3 regions of the Arsenophonus sp. aPb genome follow, and region 1 is predicted to be linked to each of the others. Evidence: predicted binding sites of a transcription regulator. Region 1 holds the regulator's gene; each other region holds the start of a gene.

Region 1 (4,539 bases):
TGTGGCAGAAAGATTTTAGCTACAATTTGCCACAGCATCTTATATTAGCCTTTAAAAATAGAGTTAGCTGATAGAGCTTAATAGCAATGAAAGGTGATTTTGCTGACGAATAGCGTTGATGTCGTTAAATTTCGGCAGAAAATTTATTAGTCTTCTTCAAGTTTATGATGAAAAAGTTGAATAATTGCTGCCAGTGCTTGTTCTTCATCTGGACCCGTTACTTCAAGATCGATATAACTTCCTTGTTCAGAATCTAGCATCAACATCGCTATAACACTATCTGCTTGAGCTTCTATATTATGACAGTTGCGTAAGAGCACCGTAGATTCAAACTGTTGGATCAGTTCACAAAGCATTATTGCTGGCCTAGCATGTATACCCTGCTGGTTCTTTATAATAATGCGATGATAGACGGTCATGACTTTCTTTTTTCCAACGTTCGATGACGGGACTGAACATTTTTACCTCTAGAGCGAAAGTAATCAGCCAGTTGTTCAGCAACATAAACTGAACGGTGCTTACCTCCGGTACAACCGATAGCAATGGTCAAATAGCTACGGTTATTCGACTCTAACATGGGTAACCATAACTCAAGATAACTACGTGTTTGATAAATAAAGTTATGCACTTCTGTATGTCGATCAAGGAAGGCGGCAACAGGACGATCGAGACCTGTCATAGGGCGTAATTTGGGATCCCAGTGTGGATTAGGTAAAAAACGTACATCGAATACGTAATCTGCATCGATCGGAATACCATGCTTAAAGCCAAAGGACTCGAATACCATAGTCAATTCACGTTCTCGTTTACCTAATAAACGAGCTCTTAGCATTTCAGCTAGTTCATGCACCGACATTTCAGATGTATCGATGACTAAATCAGCTCGTGAACGTAAAGGTTCTAATAAATCATTTTCCTCATCAATCGCATTTTCTAATGATAACTTTTTGCTGGTGAGTGGGTGTAGACGGCGTGTGTCACTATATCTTCGGATCAACGTGTTACGATCTGCATCAAGAAAAAGTAATTGCGGGGAAAAACTAGTAGGTAAATTTTTTAACGCTTTTTCAAAAATTGCTGGGTCGTCGGGCATATTGCGAACATCAATACTCACAGCAGCTGAAGTTTGTCGTTCAGCCAGCGTATTGGCTAATTCTGGCAGTAAAATAACAGGCAAATTGTCAACACAATAAAAACCCATATCCTCCAGCGCTCGTAGAGCAACAGATTTACCTGAACCAGAACGGCCACTGACTATCATCAGCACCATGAGTAATACCCCTTAAGTTTGTTCACAATAAAAAAATCATTATTTTGGGTACAGATTTTTTAAGTCGTTATTCAGTAATGATTTTATAGAGTTCTTCATTACTTTGCGCAGCGCGTAAACGACGACATAAGTTCTTGTCAGCCAACCGTTTGGCAATTAAAGAGAGTGTATGTAAATGAGTTTTACATTGCTCCGAAGGAACTAATAATGCAAACAGCAAATCAACAGACTGATTATCAATGGCATCAAAAGCGATTGGTTCATCCAAATGAAGAAATACACCCACTGCGTCGGATGAATTACTGTCATTTAATTTGCCATGTGGGATTGCAATACCCCCACCAATACCGGTTGTGCCGACTTTTTCACGGGTTAGTAATGAGTCAAAAACGACATTTTCAGGCACATTCAGTTCAATAGCAGCAACTTCACTAATAATCTCTAGTGCTTTTTTTTTACTCGTACAATGTACATTATTTAGTGTACATGATGGTGTTAATACCGAGCTTAATGATAATTTTTTTTCACTGTTCATTGGATTTATTCACTTAGGGCAATTATACCAGATATCGATAATCAATATCTGGTATGAACGATACTAGCATCAATAATCTATATTTAGTGTCATAGTGCCCTTGTTGTTTAATAACACAAATTAATGTTGTTTCAATTTTTCTTTATATTTAGTAAGCTGACGTGCCATTTTTTCTACCATGGCATCAATAGCAGCATACATATCATCTTCTTGAGCAGAAGCATGGAGTTCTGCTCCATTCACTTTCGCTGTTGCTTCAGCAATCTGATTAAATTTCTGTACTTTTAAAATTACATGAATACCATTGATATGGTCAAAGTGTTGTTTAAATTTTGAACACTTTTCTTCAACGGTTTGGCGTAATGCTTCGGTAATTTTAATATTTTGTCCAGTAATTTGAAATTCCATAGTATCTTCCTTCTCAGTTAATTCAAATCAGTTTTTTACGCTGATTAGAGGGCGGAATGGATAGAGACTCTCGATATTTAGCAACTGTACGACGAGCAATTTGAATACCCTGTTCTGCTAGTATGCTCGTTAATTTGTTATCACTCAAGGGTTTTACAGGGTTCTCTGCCGCAATGAGTTTTTTTACTAGCGCGCGTATAGCGATAGAAGACGCTTCTCCTCCTGTATCAGTGTTAACATGGCTAGAAAAAAAGTATTTAAGTTCAAAAATACCTCTTGGACTATGAAGGTATTTTTGCGATGTGACACGTGAAATTGTTGATTCGTGCATATCAACCTGATAAGCAATATCCGCTAATACCATAGGTTTCATATGCTCTTCACCATATTCAAAAAATTCTTGCTGATTTTCAACAATACATTGGGCAACTTTTAATAAAGTTTCATTACGACTTTCTAAACTTTTTATCAACCATTTCGCTTCTTGTAAGTTGTTACGGATGAATTGGTTATCTTCTTCATTACCAGAGTATTTGCCTAGAGAAGCATAATATTGATTAATTTTTAAACGTGGAATGTTTTCAGTATTTAGTGCTACTTGCCAGTCATTATCTATTTTGCGAACCAGAGCATCTGGGATAATATATTGTGGCTCTTTAGTTTGAATGATTTGCCCAGGTTTAGGATCTAATCGTTGGATCATATCGATAACTTCTTTCAAGACCGCTTCTTTTAATTTAGTTTTCCGACTAAGTTGCCGAAAATCACGATTGCCAAGTAATTCTAGATAGTTATTAATTATCAGTTTAGCTTCTTTTAGAAAAGGAGTCTCGCTAGGTAACGCTGATAACTGAATAAGTAAACAGTCTTTCAAATTTTTTGCTGCGACGCCAATTGGATCGAAGTGTTGGATCCGTTTTAATACAATTTCAACTTCTTCCAGGGTAATATCGGTTAGTGCCAAACCGGTGTAAATATCTTCAATAGTGGTGCTTAAATAGCCGGAATCGTCGACAGCATCAATAATGGCGGTGGCAATTGCTGCATCTATTTCAGTAAAGGGTGTCAATGACGCTTGCCAGGATAAATAATCTTGTAGTGTTTGCAACGTTTCCCCTTGGTAGAGAGGAAAATCATTGTCGCTAAAATTATTGGTTAAGCTTGGATAGCTATCTGAAGTATAAATTTCTTCCCAATTAGTATCTAAGGGTAATTCGTCAGGCATATCATTTTGTTCAATTGCTTCAAAACTATCTAGTGCCGCTGGCTCGTTATCATTAATATCTGATGTTTCGATTTCCTGGTAGAGGTCATCTTGTTCAAGCAAAGGATTGGTTTCAAGCGCTTGCTGAATTTCGTGCTGAAGTTCTAATGTTGAAAGTTGCAACAAACGAATCGCTTGTTGTAGCTGTGGTGTCATCGCCAACTGCTGACTGAGTCGGAGTTGCAAACTCTGTTTCATAAAATTGGCTTAACCTCTTGGGAATAACATAATAAAAAAACTTACAACTTTAATGAGTTAGGGTTAGAGGCGAAAACCTTCTCCCAAATAGACACGTTTGACTTGCTCATTTTCTAAAATCGCTTTAGGGGTTCCATGAGCGATAAGATGACCTTGACTTACAATGTAAGCACGTTCACAGACATCTAATGTTTCTCTCACATTATGATCGGTTATTAATACACCTAAACCATAATCTCTCAAGTGTTGGATTATTTTTTTTATATCTAATACTGAAATTGGATCAACACCCGCAAAAGGTTCATCTAAAAGAATAAATTTAGGATTAGCCGCCAATGCTCGGGCTATTTCCACTCGGCGGCGCTCCCCACCAGAAAGCGATTGACCGAGATTATTTCTCAAATGAGTAATACTAAATTCTTCCATCAATTCTTCGGCACGTTGTTGCTTTTCTTCGGAGGTTAAATCTTTACGAATTTCTAATACAGCCATCAGATTATCGTAAACGTTTAGCCGGCGAAATATTGAGGCTTCTTGTGGTAAATAACCTATTCCTCTACGAGCCCGTTCATGCAGAGGCAACAAACTAATATCTTCATCGTCGATAGCAATTTTTCCAGTATCACGAGGAACGATCCCAACTACCATATAAAAGGTTGTCGTTTTACCTGCACCATTTGGCCCTAGTAAACCAACGATTTCACCTGAACTGACTTCTAGGCTAACATCTTCAACAACCTTACGGTTTTTGTATGTTTTTGCCAAATGTTTTGCAGTTAATTTAGCCATTTTTATTATTTACTCTTACTATTATTTGTGCTTTTTACACCAGGGCCTTTTTCTTGTAATTGAGAAGGTAACAAT
Region 2 (4,539 bases), 550 kb from region 1:
CCTAAATCGTCTTCCAATTTACGAATTTGACCACTTAGGGTCGGTTGACTAACATGGCAGGCATCTGCAGCACGCCGAAAATGTTTATGCTCAGCTAATGCTACAAGGTACTCCAAATCACGAATATTCATGCCTATTCCTTCCCTAAATATAAATTTGATAGAATCAACCTATCTATTCATCATAATGGATCCAGTTTTCCTATCAACGAAAAAATTCAGCAATAAAATTTATTTTTGTAATTCATAGATAAAAGCAATGAAATTAAACGGTTGCATGATGAGTTGTTTATCGCCAATGACTGATTCTGCTGAGTTGCTAAAATTGCACAACTAACTTGCGACCATAAAACACAGCCTCAACTCCATATTTACAGAATATTCAGACTCACTAAGCATCGATTGGGTACATCACTAATAAAGGCTTGTCTGAACTCTTATGGTCAAATTAATTGCCATTACTTAATTTGAATCGATCCATTGCGATAATTATTTTATTAATAGTATTATTACGTTATGGCAAATTTTTTTATATCCTTAAATAAAATCTTTATATCGCAATATATATTATAACGACGAACCTATACACCATTAATTTTCCTTTTTCATGTATATATTGGGGTTATGGATTAAAAGGAAAAATTAGTATCATTAACATTCTCATTAATAAATCTTGTACACTGAACTAATATTAATTACTGTATTTTTATTCAAAGAAATGCATGAGTATTGAAATTTTAGTCATTAAGGCTGGTAGCAGTGAAAGCGAAACTCCCGACATTTATTGAGTTATATCGTCAATTAATTGCCATACCATCAATTAGTTCTGTCGATGCAAGACGCGATCAAAGTAATGAAGCATTAATTAATCTACTGGCAGAATGGCTAAAGACGCTAGGTGGAAAAATCACCATTCAACCAGTGCCAGAAACTCGCCATAAATTCAATTTACTGGCAACTTTTGGCCAAGGAGAGGGGGGATTACTACTCTGTGGGCATACTGATACGGTTCCTTTTGATGACGGGCGCTGGACAAAAGATCCTTTCCAATTAACGGAATATAGCAACAAGTTATATGGTTTAGGCAGCGCGGATATGAAAGGGTTTTTTGCTTTTATTATTGATACTTTACGCAATATCGATATTCATCAGCTACAACATCCCATCTATATTTTGGCAACTGCTGATGAAGAAACCACCATGGCAGGGGCACGTTATTTTTGCTACAACTGCTGAAATTCAGCCTGAATTAGCGATTATTGGCGAGCCAACTTCACTGCAACCCATTCGCGCTCATAAGGGGCATATTGCCAATGCCATCCGTATTACCGGTCAATCAGGCCATTCAAGTGATCCAGCCCAGGGTATCAATGCGATTGAATTGATGCATGAAACCATTAGTCAGTTAATTATGCTTAGAAATAGACTAAAAACTGATTACCATCACAAGGCATTTGCTATTCCCTACCCAACAATGAATTTTGGCCATATTCATGGCGGGGATGCAGTAAATCGAATTTGTGGCTGTTGTGAATTACATATCGATATTCGCCCACTACCTGGTCTATCACTACAAAATTTGGATGAATTATTGCATGCCACGCTTGAACCGATTAACCATCGTTGGCCTAATCGCATTACTATTGAGGAACTACATCCTGCTATTCCAGGTTTTGAATGCCCTATAAATCATAAGATGTTGAAAATAATTGAAAATTTATTAAATACGAAAGCACGAACCGTTAATTACTGTACCGAAGCACCTTTTATTCAAACGCGCTGTCCGACATTAATATTAGGGCCTGGTTCAATAGAACAAGCGCATCAACCGGATGAATTTATTGAAATTAAATATATAAAACCAACAATTGAATTACTTTCACAAATGATATCTCATTTTTGTTTGAAAAAATAAACTACTACATAGAAAATCAAATAAGCTAAGTTACTGTTCCTGTCGTTTATTGCACCATCATTGTGCGTTTAAGGTGCCTAAAACGCACATAAATAGTGCAATTTACTATTCAATTTATGATTATTTACTAAAAAATCATTCAAAAAGCTTTTATTCTCGGTTATAAATAATTTGGCATGATTTTCGCTTAATGATTAATTAACCACTTTAATGAAACTTTTTGGCGCTATCGTTCAAAATAGGATCCAATCAGGAGAAGCTTTATGTCTGTTGAGCATGTTTTATCCATGATCAAAGAGCACCATGTTAAATATATTGATCTACGCTTTACCGATACCAGAGGTAAAGAGCAACATATCACTATTCCTGCTCACCAAATTAATGAAGATTTCTTTGAAGAGGGAAAAATGTTTGACGGCTCCTCTATTGCCGGTTGGAAAGGAATTAATGAATCAGATATGATGCTTATGCCTGATCCCGGGACGGCAGTGCTAGATCCTTTTTTTAGTGATTCAACCTTAATTATTCGCTGTGATATCCTAGAGCCCAATACCCATCAGGGCTACCAACGAGATCCACGTTCAATTTCTAAACGCGCCGAAAATTTCTTACAAAGTAGCGGCATCGCCGATACGGTATTATTTGGACCTGAACCTGAATTCTTTGTGTTTGATGATATTCGCTTCGGCAACAATATTTCTGGTGCTTATTATCATATCGATGATATCGAAGCAGCCTGGAATTCTGGCGCACACTATGAAGATGGCAATAAAGGTCATCGGCCAAGCGTTAAAGGGGGGTATTTTCCTGTCCCGCCCGTTGATTCCTCACAAAATATGCGCTCCGCCATGTGTTCCACCATGGAGAAAATGGGCTTAATTGTCGAAGCACACCACCATGAAGTTGCCACCGCAGGTCAAAACGAGGTCGCTACCCGTTTTAATACCATGACCAAAAAAGCCGATGAAACACAAATATACAAATACGTAGTACATAATATTGCTCATTCTTTTGGCAAGACAGCGACATTTATGCCAAAGCCACTTGTTGGTGATAACGGCTCTGGCATGCATTGTCATATGTCGCTGGAAAAAAATGGCACCAACTTGTTTGCCGGTGATAAATATGGTGGGCTGTCTGAAACAGCCCTTTATTACATTGGTGGTATTATTAAACACGCGCGTGCTTTAAATGCCTTTACTAATCCAACCACCAACTCCTATAAGCGTCTAGTGCCTGGTTTCGAAGCACCGGTAATGTTGGCTTATTCAGCGCGTAACCGTTCAGCTTCTATTCGCATTCCAATGGTTGCCAATCCGAGAGCATCACGGATTGAAGTTCGTTTTCCCGATCCGGCGGCTAATCCTTATTTAGCTTTTGCTGCACAATTAATGGCAGGTCTCGATGGAATTATGAATAAAATTCATCCCGGCGAAGCGATGGATAAAAATTTATATGATTTACCTGCGGAAGAAGCACAAGAGCTCCCAACTGTTGCTAGTTCACTGGAAGAAGCCCTACATGCGTTGGATATTGATCGCGAATTTTTGAAACGTGGTGAAGTATTTACTGATGAAACAATAGACGCCTATATCAACTTATTAAAAAATGATGTTCAACGTATTCAGATGGCACCTCATCCATTAGAGTTCGAAATGTACTACAGCGTCTGATAATCCATTCTCCGCTGGTTTTTTTATTGTGTCATATTGCCTCATCTTTTGATGAGGTTTTTTCTGCCTATTTATTGAACAAAAATACTTGGTTTATACTCAAATATGTTAATATGCACTAAAAAGGTGCAGGAGTAAAACTACGTGAAAATTGATATATTACCCATTGCCGATCATATCTTAGATTGCTTGTTGCATAATATTCTATTACTGGATAATAAACTCATCATCCAATACGCTAATCATGCTAGCCGCCAATTTTTTTTAGCTAATCCAAGAAAATTGCTGGGTACACCGTTACCAATACTTTTTGATTATTGTTCGCTTGATATGGATTTAATGCAAAAAAAAATAAAAAAAAATCTAAGTTTTACCGATAATGAAGTCACTCTGGTTATCAATAATCACTCTTATAACGTGATTATCAGTGCGCAGCCCATTTCACAAGGCTTTATTCTATTAGAATTTTTGCCAGTCAATCACTATCGCCGTTTAGAGCAAGAACAATCATTACAAATCCTATCACGTGACTTAATCCGAACTTTAGCCCATGAGATAAAAAACCCGTTAGGTGGTTTACGTGGCGCAGCACAGCTGTTAGCCAAAACCCTTTCTGAACCTGAGCAGCTAGAATATACCCAAGTTATTATTGAGCAAGCCGATCGCTTACGCAATCTCGTTGATCGTCTACTCGGCCCTCAACATCCCGGCGCGAAAACAACACAAAGTATCCACCAGGTTGTTGAACGTACTTACCATTTGATATCACTGACACTACCGAAAAATATTAAATTAATAAAAGACTATGATCCTAGCTTACCTGAATTTCCACACTATCCCGAGCAAATTGAACAAGTGTTACTCAATATAAGCCAAAACGCGATACAAGCAATGGAAGAAAACGGCGGAACCTTGACTATGCGGACTCGCACAGCATTTCATGTGACATTAC
Region 3 (4,539 bases), 620 kb from region 1:
AAGTATGAAAGCATTATTGTTGAAGAAAATTAAACGCTCGGCTTATGTTTATCGGGTTGACTGTGGCGGTTGTAATGGCTGTGAAATTGAAATTTTTGCCACCCTTTCTCCCATTTTTGATGCCGAGCGCTTTGGCATTAAAGTTGTTCCTTCCCCACGTCACGCTGATATATTGCTGTTTACTGGGGCGGTTACACGCGCAATGCGCACGCCAGCATTACGCGCCTGGCATTCGGCTCCTGATCCCAAAATTGCAATATCCTATGGCGCTTGTGGTAATTCAGGTGGCATTTTTCACGATCTGTATTGTGTTTGGGGCGGAACGGATAAGATCGTTCCTGTTGATGTTTATATTCCTGGTTGTCCACCGACACCGGCTGCGACCTTATATGGTTTTGCCATGGCTTTAGGCTTGCTGGAGCAAAAAATTCATCTGCGTGAACCCTTTGAAGAGGATGAGCAACCGGCAAAAATTCTACATTCCGATATGGTACAACCCTTGCGAGTCCGTATCGATCGTGCTGCCCGACGTTTAGCTGGCTATCGCTATGGTCGTCAGATTGCTGACAATTTTATCAATTATCTCATGCAGGGTGAAGATCGAGTGGCGCAATGGTTGGCTGACGAAAATGACCCGCGCTTAAATGAAATTGTTGCCAATCTTAGCCAAATTCTTGAGCAGGAGCGGGTTAAATGAGTGATAAGGTGGTGTTCAGTCAGCTAAGCCGTAAATTTATTGATGAAAATGAGGGCACGCCACCGCAGGCACAGCAAGTTATCTATTATGGACTTGCCATTGGTCACCATTTAGGCGTGATAGATTGTTTACAAGCGGTACTTAGCTGTCCCTGGCCAGAATATCAGCTCTGGATTGCTACTCTCGGAGCAGGAAGTGAAGCGCAGCGGAAAATGGCGGGTGTTGCTCGTTATGGGGAAATTGTTATTGATAGTAGCCATGTGGCAATGCTGGCAAATGCGTTTAGCGCGGTGCTAGGCAAACAGACTAAACAACAGCAAAGTTGGAGCCAGCAGATGTTAAGCATGCTAGCCAATATTCAGCAGGAGAGTGCTATCTATTTGATGGTAAGGAGGGAGCGTGGCTGATGTTTTACTCTGTGTCGGCAATAGTATAATGGGTGATGACGGCGCAGGCTCATTGTTGGCAGAGATGTGTCGTAATACCCCACAAGGGGAATGGATAGTCATTGATGGCGGTAGTGCGCCAGAAAATGATATCGGCGTTATTCGCGAATTACAGCCAAATCGTTTATTGATTGTCGATGCTACCGACATGGGACTGGCGGCTGGTGAAATACGGCTGATCGCTCCACAAGATATTGCTGATATGTTTATTATGTCGACCCATAATATGCCACTTAGCTATCTTATTGAGCAGCTAAAAGAGGATACTAACGAGGTAATTTTCTTAGGTATCCAGCCAGATATTGTCGGATTCTATTACCCGATGACGGCAGCGGTAAAAATAGCCGTTGAAACAGTTTATGCCAGTCTGGCTGATAATCAGCAACTAAGTCAGTTCCGGCCACTATAAATATTGCATCGCATTTAGTAGCAAAAATGGGCTTGGTTAAGGTAATTTTCTCGTTTCTGGCTCGCATTTAATTCTACTAATACGATCAAACTGTATTGCTTCAATATTTGTCATCGTCAATCGTGATGATGACAGACGCGTGCCAATTTTTTGTTAACTTAAAATTGGCACAGTTTATGAATATATTTCTCTATTGACTGTCATTGCTGGAGAAGTGAATGAATTGTTTCATTATTACTGATGCTAATAAATGTATTGGTTGTCGTACCTGCGAAGTGGCTTGTGTGGTATCTCATCAGGAAACACAGGACTGTGCTTCACTCACACCTAAGACTTTCTTGCCACGTATCCATGTTATTAAAGGTGTTAGTGTCTCTACCGCCACTACCTGCCGCCAATGTGAAGATGCGCCTTGTGCCAACGTTTGTCCTAATAGTGCGATTACGCGTGAAAGCGATTTTGTCCACGTTCATCAACAGCGTTGTATTGGCTGTAAAACTTGTGTTGTTGCTTGTCCTTATGGTGCAATGGAAGTGGTTTTACGGCCAGTAGTACGCAATAGTGGGGGCGGATTGAATGTTGTCGTAGAGAAGGCTGAGGCAAATAAATGTGATCTTTGCCATCATCGCGCTGAAGGGCCGGCTTGTATTCAGGCTTGTCCTACCAACGCAATTATGTGTGTTGATCGTAACAAACTGGAACAACTCAATCTTGAGAAGCGTCGGCGGGCAGCGTTAAATGGTATGGCCAATCAAGTTTTCTAACTAGCCTGCGCGGTATTAACCAACATGATAAGTGAAAATGGTACCTTATTGCGGATCTGTGGCAAAGTTCAAGGGGTCGGATTTCGGCCCTGGATTTGGCAATTGGCACAACGACTAGCCCTTAAAGGGGATGTTTATAACGACGGTGCCGGTGTGGTGGTGCGTATAGTTGGCGATGCTAGAAGGTTACTTGCTCAATTGCCAATCGATTGCCCGCCACTGGCTCGTATTGATCAAGTACAGCAATTTCCCTGGCACTGGCGTCAATTGCCGCAGGATTTCACTATTCAGCATAGCGTGCCAGCAACGATGGCAACCCAAGTTGCTCCTGATGCGGCTACTTGCTCGGCATGTTTGCGAGAAATGAATGATCCAAACCAACGTCGCTATCGCTACCCATTTATTAATTGTACTCACTGTGGGCCGCGTTTTACCATTATTCGCGCGATACCCTATGATCGACCGTTTACCGTTATGGCTGCTTTTCCACTATGTGCGCCTTGCGCAACAGAATATCGTGATCCAGCTGATCGTCGTTTCCATGCCCAACCTATTGCTTGTCCTGATTGTGGGCCGCAGGTGGTCTGGCTGGCGGAAAATGAGCGACAAGAAAAAGAGGCGGCAATTCAGGCTGCCATTAACGCATTGCAACAGGGTAAAATTATAGCGATTAAAGGGATAGGTGGCTTCCATCTGGCTTGTGATGCTAATAATCAAATGGCAGTAAAGCGTTTGCGTCAGCGTAAACAGCGACCGTCAAAACCCTTAGCTGTGATGATAACTGATGCAATGGCCAGCCTTCTGCCTAAACAGGCTCAGTCACTTTTGCAGATGCCTGCGGCACCAATTGTGTTAGTGGATAAACAATGGCTATCGTTAGTTGATGAGATAGCACCACAGCTTAACGAAGTCGGTGTCATGCTGGCGGCAAATCCCTTACAACATCTATTAATACAGACTGTCGCGCGTCCATTAGTAATGACTTCAGGCAATCTCAGTGGTTGTCCGCCGGCTTTGGATAATGAACAAGCATTGACTGATCTGATTGATATTGCCGACGGCTGGTTATTACACAATCGAGATATTTTACAGCGGATGGATGATTCCGTTATGCGTGCCTCGGGTGAAATGCTACGTCGAGCCAGGGGTTTTGTGCCCGACAGCTTGCCTTTACCGCCCGGTTTTAGCAAGGTGCCCTCGTTGTTATGCTTAGGCGCTGATCTAAAAAATACTTTCTGCCTGATAAGGGGTCAGCAGGCGATTCTCAGCCAGCATCTTGGCGATCTCAATGAGCAAAATGTTGAAGCACAGTGGTGGCAGGTAGTGACCAGGATGCAGCAGATTTGGCAGTTCACGCCACAAAAAATCGTTACCGATAAACATCCAGCCTATCGTACACGACAATTGGCGCAGCAAATGTCTGTGCCGACAGTCACGGTGCAGCATCATCATGCCCATGCTGTCGCCTGTTTGGCTGAGCATCTTTGGCCACGACATGCAGGCGATGTTATCGCATTGATCCTCGATGGTATTGGTTGGGGAGATGATGATCAGTTATGGGGTGGGGAATGTTTACGTGTCAATTATGATGAATGTGAAAAATTGGCGGGATTGCCGCCAGTTGCGCTGCCAGGGGGTGATTTGGCTGCACGCCAGCCCTGGCGGAATTTGTTGGCTCAGTGGTTGGCATTTGTACCAGATTGGCAAATGCGATCGGAAGCCAAAAGCTTGGCAGATAAACCCTGGCAGCCATTAGCACGGGCGATAGAGCGAGGCATCAACGCACCACTTGCGTCTTCTGCCGGACGCTTATTTGACGCGATTGCGACAGTGCTAGGCTGTGCGCCGGCACAACAAAGTTATCAAGGCGAAGCAGCTAGCAGATTAGAGGCTTTGGCGCTAACGGTAAATCATATCAACCACCCAGTAACGCTACCGGTTAAAGATAACCAGTTAGATATGATGACATTTTGGCAACAATGGCTCGATTGGCAGGCACCTGATGCTTGGCGTGCCTGGGTCTTTCATGATGCGTTGGCTAGAGGATTAGCTGAACTGGCCACCGACCATGCACAATTGCGAAAAATCGCCACCATTGTTTGTAGTGGCGGTGTATTGCATAACCGCTTACTGCGTCAACGGTTACAGTTTTGGTTAACTGATTTTCAACTATTGTTGCCGATGAATTTACCCGCTGGTGATGGCGCCATTGCTTTTGGTCAA

Evidence for each region. The regulator sigma-54, encoded in region 1, starts transcription at its own class of promoters, with help from an activator protein. The targets are predictions, from matches to a motif close to GTTGGCACANNTTTCGCTNT.
Region 2: a site for sigma-54 is predicted at 2,085-2,104, ahead of glnA (glutamate--ammonia ligase). Genes of this name have one in related genera too.
Region 3: a site for sigma-54 is predicted at 1,716-1,735, ahead of hydN (electron transport protein HydN). Genes of this name have one in related genera too.

What each region holds. Positions count from the first base shown of each region.
Region 1 covers NZ_CP123499.1:2,854,594-2,859,132, reverse strand. The annotation lists gene npr (PTS phosphocarrier protein NPr) at 147-419, opposite strand; gene rapZ (RNase adapter RapZ) at 416-1,270, opposite strand; gene ptsN (PTS IIA-like nitrogen regulatory protein PtsN) at 1,338-1,805, opposite strand; gene hpf (ribosome hibernation promoting factor) at 1,926-2,213, opposite strand; gene rpoN (RNA polymerase factor sigma-54) at 2,236-3,675, opposite strand; gene lptB (LPS export ABC transporter ATP-binding protein) at 3,739-4,464, opposite strand; gene lptA (lipopolysaccharide ABC transporter substrate-binding protein LptA) at 4,470-4,539, opposite strand, start outside.
Region 2 covers NZ_CP123499.1:181,938-186,476, reverse strand. The annotation lists gene oxyR (DNA-binding transcriptional regulator OxyR) at 1-131, opposite strand, end outside; partial or broken gene argE (acetylornithine deacetylase) at 759-1,914, shown strand; gene glnA (glutamate--ammonia ligase) at 2,178-3,587, shown strand; gene glnL (nitrogen regulation protein NR(II)) at 3,732-4,539, shown strand, end outside.
Region 3 covers NZ_CP123499.1:2,232,978-2,237,516, reverse strand. The annotation lists gene QE177_RS10035 (NADH-quinone oxidoreductase subunit B family protein) at 1-697, shown strand, start outside; gene QE177_RS10030 (formate hydrogenlyase maturation HycH family protein) at 694-1,104, shown strand; gene hycI (hydrogenase maturation peptidase HycI) at 1,097-1,552, shown strand; gene hydN (electron transport protein HydN) at 1,771-2,316, shown strand; gene hypF (carbamoyltransferase HypF) at 2,344-4,539, shown strand, end outside.